3 regions of the Marinobacter sp. MIT930201 genome follow, and region 2 is predicted to be linked to each of the others. Evidence: predicted binding sites of a transcription regulator. Region 2 holds the regulator's gene; each other region holds the start of a gene.
What was found. The regulator FliA, encoded in region 2, starts transcription of late flagellar genes. The targets are predictions, from matches to a motif close to CTAAAGTTTNNNNNNNNNNNGCCGNTAA.

Region 1 (4,192 bases), 1.1 Mb from region 2:
CGCGGGCACGTGGTCAATATCTCATCCATCGGTGTGTTGACCAACGCGCCCCGTTTCTCGGCCTATGTCGCGTCCAAGTCAGCGCTGGATACCTTCAGCCGTTGTGCGGCGGCGGAGTGGTCGGATCGCAACGTGACCTTCACCACCATCAACATGCCGTTGGTGAAAACGCCGATGATCGCGCCCACCAAAATCTACGACTCGGTGCCCACGCTGACACCGGACGAAGCGGCGGAAATGGTGGCAGACGCCATCGTGTACCGTCCCAAGCGCATCGCCACGCGTCTGGGCATTTTTGCCCAGGTCATGCAGGCGCTGGCGCCGAAGATGGGCGAGATCGTGATGAACACGGGTTACCGCATGTTCCCGGACTCTCCGGCCGCTGCCGGCAGCCGTTCCGGCGAGAAGCCGAAGGTGTCCTCCGAGCAGGTGGCCTTTGCGGCGATCATGCGGGGTATTTACTGGTAGTATTGCCCTTGGAGATCAAAAAAACCCCGCTTCGCGCGGGGTTTTTTGTGGCTGTCTATCAAGGTGCCTCTTCTGTGTCGTCCGGTATGGGCGGCGGTGGGAAGCCACCGATTTCGCGCCAGCGGTTGACGATGCCACAGAACAGATCTGCGGTTTTCTCTGCGTCATAGGCGGCCGAGTGCGCTTCCTTGTTGCTGAACGGAATGCCCGCCAGCTTGCAGGCTTGCGCCAGTACGGTATGGCCGTAGGCCAGGCCAGCTAGCGTTGCCGTGTCGAAGGTGGAAAACGGATGAAACGGGTTGCGGCGGATGTCTGAACGCAGGGCAGCGGCGAACACAAAGTTGTGGTCGAAGGTTGCGTTGTGGCCAACGAGCACGGCTCGTTTGCAATCGTGGGCTTTGACCGCCTTGCGGATGGGCCCGAAAATCTCGCTCATGCCTTCTCGTTCCGGAACGGCTTCCCGCTCCGGGTTCCACGGGTCGATACCGGTGAAGTCCAGCGCAGACTGCTCCAGGTTGGCGCCCTCGAAGGGGTCGATCTGCTGAACGTGGGTTTCAGCCCGCTTCAACCAGCCGTCCTCATCCATTGTCAGTATGACCGCAGCGATCTCCAGCAGGGCGTCCTTCTCAGGATTGAAGCCGCCGGTTTCCACATCCACCACAACCGGCAGGAAACCACGGAAGCGGCGGGACATGGGATGCGGTTCTTTATGTTCTTCAGTCACTTAAACTCCTGGAGTCTCTGGCCAGGGTTGCCGGCCTGGTACACAAATGATTGATAAGGAACGATTAACAGGGAACGGTTGGTCGGCTGATGTTCAGACAAGCCGCCATCTCAGGCTTTCGCCGGCCTTCAAAGGCACGATGGTACCGTCAGCCAGGGGCAGTTCGTCGGGCATCTCCCAGGATTCTTTCACTAGCGTGATGGTATCGCTGTTTCTGGGCAGGCCATAGAAATCGGCGCCATTAAAGCTGGCAAAGGCCTCCAGTTTGTCCAGCACACCCAGGTCTTCGAAAATCTCCGCATACAGGGGCATGGCGCTGAACGCTGAATAGCAGCCGGCGCAGCCACAGGCGGTTTCTTTCTTGTCTTTCGAGTGCGGCGCAGAATCCGTTCCCAGGAAGAAGCGGCGGTCTCCGCTGACCACTGCATCCCTTAACGCCTGTTGGTGCCGGTTGCGTTTGAGGATGGGCAGACAATACAGGTGAGGGCGAATGCCGCCGACCAGCATGTGGTTGCGGTTGTACATCAGATGTTGCGGCGTGATGGTGGCACCCAGATTGTCACCGTCATGGTCACGCACGAATTCGGCTGAATCGGCGGTGGTGATGTGCTCCAGAACCACCCGCAAATCCGGAAACGCCTCCATGGTCGGCGCCAGTACGCGCTTGAGGAAGATCTTTTCCCGGTCGAAGATGTCGATCTCTGCGTCGGTGACTTCGCCGTGGACCAGCAACAGCATGCCGCAGTCACTCATGGCCTCCAGTACCGGATAAATGTTGCGGATGTCGGTCACACCGGATGCGGAGTTGGTGGTGGCGCCAGCCGGGTACAGTTTGGCGGCAATCACGCCCGCAGCCTTGGCATCCCTGATTTGCGCAGGCGTAGTGGTTTCTGTGAGGTACAGCGTCATCAGCGGGTCGAACCCGGTGTCGCCGGCTGCGGCCAGTATCCTGCTACGGTAAGCCATGGCCTGTTCGGCTTCCGTCACCGGTGGCGCCAGGTTTGGCATGATGATGGCGCGGCCAAAGCAACGGGCGGTGGCGGGTACGACGTCCTTGAGAATGTCGCCGTCCCGCACGTGGAGGTGCCAGTCGTCAGGACGGGTGATGATCAGTTGTTCGGTCATTTACGGTTCCGGGATCTGCTGGGGCCCGTCAAACGTGAACCCCTGAAAGAAAAAATCTGGCGAAATTATATCAGAAGCCGACAGCGATTGTTTTGGCGGGCGTCCTAAAGAAAGACTGACTTCGGCCGTTACGAGGGTAGTGAATCTTTTCTGACGGATGGATGGTATGGCACGAATTTCCGCCTTCCTGCGTGGTGCAGTGGTTTCCAGTGCGATTGGTGCACTGACGGCAGGCTCTGTTGCGGTGCAGGCCGCCACCTTTGGCGCGGGTATCGAGAACAGCCAGTGGTACCTGTCGGAGTCCGTATTCGAGTGTACTTTAGTGCATCAGGTTCCGGGCTACGGCCGTGCCGTATTCCGCCACAAGGCGGGTGAGTCGCTGTCCTTCTTTCTGGAGTCGGAAACGCCGCTCATGCGTCCTGGTCAGGCTCAGTTGGTGATGGAAGCGCCGTCATGGCGCCCGGGAACCGCCCCCCGTCCCCTTGGTCGGGTTAACGTGGACGACAGTCGTCGGCCGCTGATGCTCGAGTCACGCCTCGCCATGGTGCTTGTCCAGAGCCTGCTGGAGGGGATGGACCCAACGGTTACGCGTGAGTCCTGGTACGACGGCAGCCTGGTTCGGGTGAAAGTGTCCAACATTAACTTTGCGGGCCAGTTCTCTGGTTATCGAAGCTGCACCGCCGGCCTGTTGCCGGTCAACTACGATCAGATCAAGCGGTCCCGCATTTCCTTTGCGTCAGGCAGCACCAGCCTGTCTGAAGCTGACCGTCGGTTTCTCGACAACATTGTGATGTACATCCAGGCAGATTCCACGGTGGAAAGGGTGTTCGTGGATGGGCATACCGACAGCAGCGGTAGCCGTATCGACAATCGCGCGTTGTCCGAAGAGCGGGCCAATGCGGTGGCGGATTACCTGATCGGGCAGGGCATTGATGCTGATCTCGTGACCACCAGGGCCCATGCGGACCAATACCCGGTATCACGCCGCGCGGCAGACAACCGGCGCACCACAATTCGCCTTCAGCGGGAAGGCGAACGGCCGGACCTGCAGCAAGCCAATGGCTACGAGGCCGCAACGCCAAATACCTGACATTGCGCGCGGCAATCTCAGTGGATGGCGTTGAGCACCTCAAGGTGAGCGTTGACACTCTCGGCCAGCGCCCTCAAATGATAGCCACCCTCCAGGGTTGAGACAATACGGTCGTTGGCATGGTCGCTGGCCACGCTGGTGATCATTTCCGTCAACCAGCGGTAATCCTCTACTTCCAGGTTCAGCTCCGCCATCGGGTCCAGTCGGTGGCCGTCAAAGCCGGCGGAGACTAGCACCAGTTGCGGGCGGAAGTCCTGCAGCCGTTTCAGCCACGCTGCTTCCACGATCTTCCGGTACTCGTCTGCCGGAGTGCCTGCCTGGATGGGCGTATTGATGATGTTTTCCGCCTGGCGATGCACGTGGGAATGTGGGTAGAACGGATGCTGGAAACTGGAACACATCAGGATGCGTTCATCACCGCCCACGATATCCACCGTGCCGTTGCCCTGGTGTACGTCAAAATCAATAATCGCTACCCGCTCCAACTGGTGAAAGTTCAACGCCCGCATGGCGGCCAGCGCGATGTTGTTGTAGAAGCAGAAGCCCATGGATTTACTGCGTTCGGCATGGTGCCCGGGTGGCCTGGCGCACACAAACGCGTTGGTGAGCTGGCTGCTGAGCACCATATCGACCGCTTCAATGCTGGCGCCAGCGGCAAGTCGGGCGGCTCTCAGGGTGTCCGGCATCATGGCGGTATCGGGGTCGGTATACACCCGTCCCCTGGTGGGCTGCATCAGATCAAGTTGGTTCAGATAGCGTTCGGGGTGCACGGTCTGCAACTGGTC
Region 2 (4,192 bases):
CCGCTGCCAGCGCTGCCTATTCCGGAGAGCTGGCGCAAATGCGTGCGGAGATCAGTTCCCTCCGTGACCTGGTCAGTGCCCGGAATGGCGGTGAACCCGAACAAACAGCGGTTAACGCAGTACAGCAGAGGCTGTCTGAGAGGTTGCAGGAGTTTGGTCTCGGGCTGGAGCTCGCCAACTCTCTGTCCCGGCGCCACCGCGCAGGCCGGCTTGAGGATGGCTGGAAGCAGTCTCTGAAAATGCTGGCCGCCGGTGTGAAGACCGCGCGTACTGAATGGGCGGATGAGGGCGGTGTCTACGCCCTGGTGGGCCCAACCGGGTCCGGCAAGACGACGACCATCGGCAAGCTGGCCGCGCACTATGTGCTGCGCCACGGCGCCGACTCTCTGGCGCTGGTCACCACCGATCGCTATCGGGTCGCGGCCCATGAGCAACTATTCGTGTTCGGGCGCATACTGAACGTTCCGGTTCGGGTTGTGGACGAAACCCATTCCCTGGACGACATACTGGACGAACTGTCGGACCGGCACCTGGTGTTGATTGATACCGCTGGCCTGACCAGCACCGACAAGGGCTACGAGGAGCAGCTTATGGAGCTGGCTCGCAGTCACCATCGGATTCGAACCCATCTGGTGGTTTCGGCAACCAGTCAGCCGCGCATCATGAAATCCGTTTGGCATTGCTATAAGATGGCAAATCTTACGGGTTGTGTGATGACCAAAATCGATGAAGCACTGACCCTGGGTGAATCGCTGGGATTCGTCATGGAAACGGGATTGCCGGTGGCGTATTACACCGACGGGCAGAAAATCCCGGAAGACCTGCACCACGCTGAGTCCATTCCGCTGGTGCGGTTGGCCGTGGAGAGGCTGAAGAAACTCCAGCAGCAACAGGCAGTCGCTGTTTAAAAACAACACAGCCTGCGGTTAAACGCGGCAAGAGATCAGAGTCAGTATGAGCAAACCACATCCGGTACAGGTGATTGCCGTTTCCGGCGGGAAAGGGGGCGTTGGCAAGAGCAACGTATCAGTGAACCTTGGCATCGCCCTAGCACAAATGGGACGGCGGGTGGTGCTGCTCGATGCCGACCTGGGCCTTGCCAACATTGACGTTCTGCTTGGCATTACCGCCAATCGTAATATCCAGGACGTCATCGCCGGGGAATGTGACCTTCGGGATGTGTTGGTCAACGGCCCCGGTGGCATCAAAATCGTGCCCGCGTCCTCAGGTACCCAACGCATGACCCAGCTTTCCAATCTGGAGCACGCTGGCCTGATCAACGCGTTCAGCGAACTGGGTGACCAGATCGATGTGCTGATCGTTGATACCGCTGCGGGTATTTCCGAATCGGTGGTCAGTTTCCTCCGAGCCTCACAGGAACTATTACTGGTTGTCTGTGATGAACCTACCTCTATCACCGATGCCTACGCCCTTATAAAGCTTATGAATCGGGATTACGGCACCAACCGCTTCCGTATACTGGCCAATCAGGTCAGGAATGAGCAGGAAGGTCGCCATCTGTTTGAAAAACTGACCCGGGTTACCGAGCGCTTTCTTGATGTGGCACTACAATATGTGGGTATGGTGCCGTATGACGAGGCCGTAAAAAAAGCGGTACAGCGCCAGCGTGCCGTGCTGGACGCCTATCCGCGGGCAAAAGCATCGTTGGCGATCAAGAGCCTCGCGGAGAAAGTGGATAGCTGGCCGCTGCCATCATCGCCCCGGGGACATCTGGAATTCTTTGTGGAGCGGCTCGTCGAAGTCTGATTTTGATCCTGTCACTGAATAGCCGGATACATGACATTGGCGAAAGAACTTGGAACCTACAACCGGACGGGTACACGAGGACCTTCCCAGCTCGTTGAGGAGCAGGCCCCGCTGGTCAAAAAAATAGCGCTTCACCTCATGGCGCGGCTGCCGGCATCTGTCCAACTGGATGACCTTATGCAGGCAGGCATGATTGGCTTGTTGGAAGCTGCACAGCGATACAGTTCCGACAAGGGGGCTACCTTTGAGACATACGCCGGGATCCGGATTCGCGGAGCCATGGTAGATGAAATTCGCAAAGGTGACTGGGTACCCCGATCCGTCCACAGGAACTCCCGCCGCATTGCCAAAGCCATCAAGGCTGTCGAGGACCGCCTGGGTCGGGAAGCTCAAGACTCGGAAGTAGCCGAGGAGCTGGGGCTGGACCTCGACGAATACTATTCCTCCCTGAGCGATGCTAACAGTGGCCGACTTTTTAGCCTGGATGAGCTCAATGAATCCGGCGAGCTGCCGATAGAAGAAACAGAGGACAGTGATAACCCGTTGGATGGCTTGGCGTCCGACAACTTCCGGAAGAGCCTGGCAGCTGCGATTGGTGACCTGCCCGAGCGAGAAAAGCTGGTGCTCAGCCTTTACTATCAGGAAGAATTGAACCTGAAGGAAATTGGTGCTGTGTTGGGTGTCAGTGAAAGCCGGGTCAGCCAGATTCACAGCCAGGCCGCGCTCCGTCTGCGGGGGCGTCTTACTGGTTGGCAGAGCTGAACAGGCCGCCAGTCCCATTGAACGGCGTTACCAGGCATTCTTTACTGTAGCCTTTTGGTAACCGGTGCTTTACAACCGGCTCAAAGGCCACACAATAAGCGGTTAAACTACCGGCCTGCTAGACTGTGAGCCGGAAGCCAAAAACGAATTCCGGGCGTTTTTAACTGGAGGTCCCATTGGACAAGAACATGAAAATCCTGATTGTGGATGACTTCTCCACAATGCGACGGATCATTAAGAACCTGCTTCGCGATCTCGGTTTTACCAACACTGACGAAGCAGACGACGGCAATACAGCACTGCCTATGCTCAGGAGCGGCAAATACGATTTTCTGGTAACCGACTGGAATATGCCAGGGATGTCCGGACTCGATCTGCTCAAGGAAGTCCGTGCCGATGACAGCCTGAAAACACTGCCTGTGCTCATGGTGACCGCCGAGGCGAAGCGCGACCAGATTGTCGCTGCTGCGCAGGCCGGTGTGAACGGCTACGTGGTCAAGCCCTTCACGGCAGCCGTACTCAAGGAGAAGATTGAGAAGATCTTCGAACGCATCCAGTAATTCAGAGGTCGGACGGCTCCCATGAGCAATAGAAAAAAAGACCCACAGGGGCTCGACCCGGAGGTCACGGAGAAACTCCGCAGCCAGGCGGCCGAGTTGGTTGAACAGGTCAACGCCGGGGACTATGGCCGCGCGATGACGCTGATCAATGAATTGAGCGAGGTGAGGGACCAGAGCCTGTATCGGGAAGTCGGCCGCTTGACCCGCAGCCTCCACGAGGCGATCCGCAATTTCCAGATCGATCCCCGTAACGCCGAACAGTCAGAAGCTCTGTCGAAGATGACCGATGCGTCGGATCGCCTTGAGTACGTGGTTCAGATGACCGGTAAAGCAGCCAATCGGACCATGGATCTGGTTGAGGAGGCTATGCCCAAGGCCAGCGCACTCCGCGACGAGGCCGCCGAGCTGAGAGACCAGTGGCAGAAACTGCGTCGCCGCGAGATGGCGCCGGCTGAATTTCGTGAGCTCTATGCCCGTATCGACACGTTTTTCGTGACCCTGAATACCGATGCCGGGGCGATGTACGACAACTTGTCGGAAATTCTTCTGGCCCAGGATTTCCAGGACCTCACTGGGCAGGTGATCCAAAAGGTCACCACTCTGGTTAAAGAGGTGGAAGAGCATCTGTTGAGCCTGGTAGTGATGGCGAGTCATGTGGACCAGATGACCGGCACCGTGCATGAACTGGAAGAGCGGGAAAAGATATCGGCGGAACAGGGTGTTGGTCCACAGATCAAGGCCGAAGAACGCGAAGACGTAGTATCGGGACAGGACGATGTTGATGATCTTCTGTCCAGTCTCGGTTTCTGAGTAAGAGAGGGTAACGCATGGCGCTTGATGCCGATGAAGAGATCCTGCAGGACTTCCTTGTTGAGGCAGGCGAGATACTCGAAAAGCTGTCGGAGCAACTGGTCGACCTGGAACAAAACCCGGACGACAGCGATCTGCTCAACGCCATCTTCCGAGGCTTTCACACCGTAAAAGGCGGCGCTGGGTTTCTGCAACTCGATGCCCTGGTGAACTGCTGTCATTCCGCGGAGAACGTCTTCGATATCCTGCGCAACCACAAGCGCAAGGTAGACTCGGAACTGATGGACGTGGTG
Region 3 (4,192 bases), 570 kb from region 2:
TGCTTTCCTGGAATTCGTGGAAGGTAAAACCCTGCCAGCGGTTGCTGTACTCGAACAGCGCGGCGTATAGCACAAGCTTGAATCGCGAGGAGGGCAGAGACACTCTCCCGGGACCGTCAAAAACATGGATGTTTTTGTCGAGCGTACACGGACGTATTTACAGCGTGTCCCGGGAGAGTGTCTCTGCCCTCCGACGCAGACTCCAAACCAGAGAAGTCTGCCAAAGACATTGTTTAATAAACCAAGGAGACAACCCCAATGGCCCTGATATCGATGCGGCAACTGCTGGACCACGCCGCCGAGCATGGTTACGGTGTACCGGCGTATAACGTGAACAACCTTGAGCAGATGCGCGCCATCATGGAAGCGGCTGACAAAACCGACTCCCCGGTGATAGTCCAGGCCTCAGCCGGTGCCCGCAAATACGCCGGTGCCCCCTTCCTGCGTCACCTGATTCTGGCGGCCATTGAGGAGTTTCCCCATATTCCGGTGGTTATGCACCAGGACCATGGCACCAGCCCGTCCGTGTGCCAACGCTCTATCCAACTGGGCTTCAGCTCGGTGATGATGGACGGCTCCCTGGGTGAAGACGGCAAAACCCCGACCGACTACGAATACAACGTCGATGTTACCCGTCGCACCGTTGAGATGGCCCACGCCTGTGGCGTCTCTGTAGAAGGCGAGCTGGGTTGCCTGGGCTCCCTGGAAACCGGGCAGGCCGGCGAAGAAGACGGCATTGGCGCAGAGGGCACCCTGGACCACAGCCAGATGCTGACCGATCCGGAAGAAGCGGCGGATTTCGTCAAGAAAACCCACGTGGACGCCCTGGCCATAGCCATCGGAACCAGCCACGGTGCTTACAAGTTCACCCGTCCGCCGACCGGTGACATCCTTGCCATCGAGCAGATTAAAAAGATCCATGCCCGCATCCCGGACACCCACCTGGTTATGCACGGCTCCAGCTCCGTGCCCCAGGAGTGGCTGAAGATCATCAACGAATACGGCGGCGAGATCCCGGAAACCTACGGTGTGCCGGTTGAGGAAATCGTTGAAGGCATCAAGCATGGCGTTCGCAAGGTCAACATCGACACCGACCTGCGCCTGGCCAGTACCGGTGCAACCCGTCGCTTCCTGGCCCAGAACCCGGCCGAGTTCGACCCGCGTAAATTCCTGAAGGCGACCATGCAGGCGATGACCGACGTTTGCGTCGCCCGCTACGAAGCCTTCGGTACTGCCGGCAACGCCAGCAAGATCAAACCGGTCAACCTCGAGCGTATGTTTGAGCGGTATGCTTCTGGTGAGCTGGATCCTAAGGTTCGATAAGCACTGGGCTTTGCCTCTGTAGCCTGCTGATTTCGCGGGCGCGCACCGGTGGCAGAGACTGCTCAGAAAACGCCCGTAAATACGTCCATGTAGGGCTTGGTTGCGTCACCCCTGGCGCGCCAAATTTCTGAGCAGTCTCTCAGTGTCTGTCGGCTCCAAAGATCCGGTTGATGGTTCCATCCTGTTTCATGTCCTCCAATGCCTCATTGAAGCGAGGAACCTCCGCCCCGATTGGTGACGACTTTGACAGACCAATGAAGAATGGAACCGCCTTGAACGGACCCCGCTGGTGAGTGAGCTTTTTCCGCAGGTTCGGGCGGTCTTCAATGGCAGATTCACCAGCAACCCGATTGACAAGAAAAATGTCGATTCGCCCCAGAGCAAGCCTCAACATGTTGCTGAGAATGGTTGGGCCCGGGTCTACCTTCAGCCGGTATTCCTTAACCGCCTGGTCAAAGGCCTCTCCATAGTTGAATCCTTCCGTCAGCCCTATCCTCAGTCCCTGAAAGTCTTTGAAGGTTCGGAAGTCTCGCTCAAAAGTACGGCTTTTCAAGGCCCAGACCACGTTGGCATCCTGATGGACCGCCACGGAGAAACTCAGGTATCGGGATCGATCCTTATTGCGGGTCAATAACATCACGCCATCGTATTTGCCTTCTTTAGCCCATAAGAGGCAGCGCTTCCAGGGCAGAAGCCTGAGGTGAAATGCCATGCCCAGGCGTTGTTCCAGTTCCTCGAAAAGCTCAACCGCCATGCCGGCTTTGGGGGGCAGGCTGGTCTCGCCGACTGTGTAGGGGGGCCAAGGGTCTTCGCAAAAGCGGTAGGTGGGCTGAAGCTGATCGTTCGCGGCAGAATGGAAGCTGAGAGCCGCAAGCAATGGCATCAGTATGTATCCGACAAAACGCCGTAGTGTATGGTTCATGATGCCATCTGTTTTCTATATGTAGACCGATTCACCGGAAAATACGTTTTAGCCTTTGGTGGAAAGCTTTTCAATCTCTGCGTAAATTTTTTCCGCTTCCTCCATCAACGTGCCATGGGTACGTAAGTCACCGTTGCGCTGGGCGTGGAGCGCCTTCTGCAACTTGGCCTCGTATTCCTTCTGCAGCTTTTTCTTCGGATCGCCCTTCGGAAATCCCAGCATTCTCGATCACCTGCTTTCATTGATGTGTCCAGTAGCTTACGCCCATTGGCCTGGAAAGTTCACAAACGAGTCCCCGTATCGCTAACGGTCTTCGTCAGGCGGGCGCCAATGAGAGAGCGACTGACTCCCAATTTCAAACAATTTCACGGGGTTGTTACAAAATCGGTACACGAACACGTCACCCCGTGGTCTACGTTTTGCTCTATAGTCAGGCATAAGCATGGCCGGGCAGGCCACGTCCTGCCGCCGGGATGTGTGATTCAAACGTGTTGACGGAGTCCGTATGCCCCCTCGTTTTCTGAAGGCACTGGTAACCAGCCGCTTGCTGCGACCTGTTTTCCTGATCCTGATTGTTGCTGGCGTGGTGCAGGTGGCCATGAGCCAATGGCTGATTTCCAACCAGGTGAACAGCCTGGTCGAGACCGCCGGTTCCGCTCTTGAGGCCAGTAGTCGGGAAGTCAGTGCGTCGTTTGGTGACACGCGCGAAGACGTCCGTAATCGCCTGCAGCTCATGCAGCAGAGGACCACGGAAGAGTTGGCGGGTGAATTGACGCGTCAGCAGACGGCACAACAGGAGCGGGTGGCGAACAACGTTCGGTCAGCGGTCATGTCTGAAGCGCAGGGGCTGGCGGAGGTACTGGCGGCGGTCGCTGCGCCACTGATCTGGGATCGGGACGTGCCGCGGTTGACGGATCTTATTGAGCTGGCGGATGCCCGGGAGTCGGTTCTTTTTGCGATTTATTACGATCAATATGGGGAAAGGCTGACCCGTTATGTTGATCGCACGGATGATCGCGTACGCACCTTAATGGAGCAGGGGGAAGGCCGTGGTGCAGCAAACAAAGTTCTGGATGCGGCAAGTCGCGATCCCAATGTGGTTATTATCACCGCCGATATAAAACCCCAGGGCACGGCGATTGGTCAGCTGAAAATGGGGCTCTCACTGGAAGGGATCAACCGTGACCTCGCTGCCCTGGAAGAAGAATTCAGTGAGACCATCACCGGCAGTATCGACGCGCTGCGCCAGACTTTGGAGGCTGAGACCGGAGAGGTCAACCAGCGCCTGCAGCAACAGCTTGCCACCATGGGTGAAGACACGCAGGCACGTATTGATAGCACCGTGGAGGCACTGGATCGTGAGGCAGATAGCCTTTCCTCCAATCTCTCATTCCTTGCCATCGGCTCCGTGGTTGTGCTGATCGTTCTGGTGGCGGCCGTGCTCGGCGGCGGTCTTCTTCCCCGTGTGCTCCGGTTGAGTTCGGCGATCTGGCAGATAGCCGACGGTGAGGCCGATCTGACCCGACGGGTATCCCTCAAGGGCCGCGACGAACTGACGGAAATGGCACGGGGCATGAACCAGTTCATTGCGCGCATCCAGGAGTTGGTGTCAGAGGTAAAGTCGTCCGCCGAATCAGCCGCTGAGAGAGCCAGAGAACAAGGTCAGATCAGCCGCGATGCGGTATCGGCCGTTAATCGCCAGCAGCAGGAAGTGGCGGAGGTGTCGGAGACCATGTCGGCAATGTCGGGCAGCATTGCCGAAGTGGCTGACAGCGTCCAGGAAATAGCCGGTTCCGTCCAGAACGTAAACGCGGAGAGTGAGGCAACGGCATCGATTTCCCGTGATGTAAGAGGGCGTCTGGATCAGGTTGTTGCTAACGTGGAGCAGGCCGTCGCGGCGGTCAATGAGCTGAACAGCCAGAGTACGGAAATTGATTCCGTGCTCTC

Region 1: a site for FliA is predicted at 2,422-2,449, ahead of SIC19_RS02105 (flagellar protein MotY). Genes of this name have one in related genera too.
Region 3: a site for FliA is predicted at 2,549-2,576, ahead of SIC19_RS14340 (methyl-accepting chemotaxis protein). Genes of this name have one in related genera too.

Annotation. Positions count from the first base shown of each region.
Region 1 covers NZ_CP138916.1:449,203-453,394, reverse strand. Annotated here, with positions in the region: gene SIC19_RS02120 (SDR family oxidoreductase) at 1-468, shown strand, start outside; gene rnt (ribonuclease T) at 527-1,162, opposite strand; gene pyrC (dihydroorotase) at 1,286-2,317, opposite strand; gene SIC19_RS02105 (flagellar protein MotY) at 2,484-3,407, shown strand; gene SIC19_RS02100 (histone deacetylase family protein) at 3,425-4,192, opposite strand, start outside.
Region 2 covers NZ_CP138916.1:3,708,248-3,712,439, forward strand. Annotated here, with positions in the region: gene flhF (flagellar biosynthesis protein FlhF) at 1-908, shown strand, start outside; gene SIC19_RS16905 (MinD/ParA family protein) at 955-1,767, shown strand; gene SIC19_RS16910 (RNA polymerase sigma factor FliA) at 1,798-2,529, shown strand; gene cheY (chemotaxis response regulator CheY) at 2,706-3,089, shown strand; gene SIC19_RS16920 (protein phosphatase CheZ) at 3,111-3,899, shown strand; gene SIC19_RS16925 (chemotaxis protein CheA) at 3,917-4,192, shown strand, end outside.
Region 3 covers NZ_CP138916.1:3,140,878-3,145,069, forward strand. Annotated here, with positions in the region: gene SIC19_RS14320 (phosphoglycerate kinase) at 1-70, shown strand, start outside; gene fba (class II fructose-bisphosphate aldolase) at 259-1,323, shown strand; gene SIC19_RS14330 (substrate-binding periplasmic protein) at 1,463-2,245, opposite strand; gene SIC19_RS14335 (DUF6435 family protein) at 2,294-2,467, opposite strand; gene SIC19_RS14340 (methyl-accepting chemotaxis protein) at 2,751-4,192, shown strand, end outside.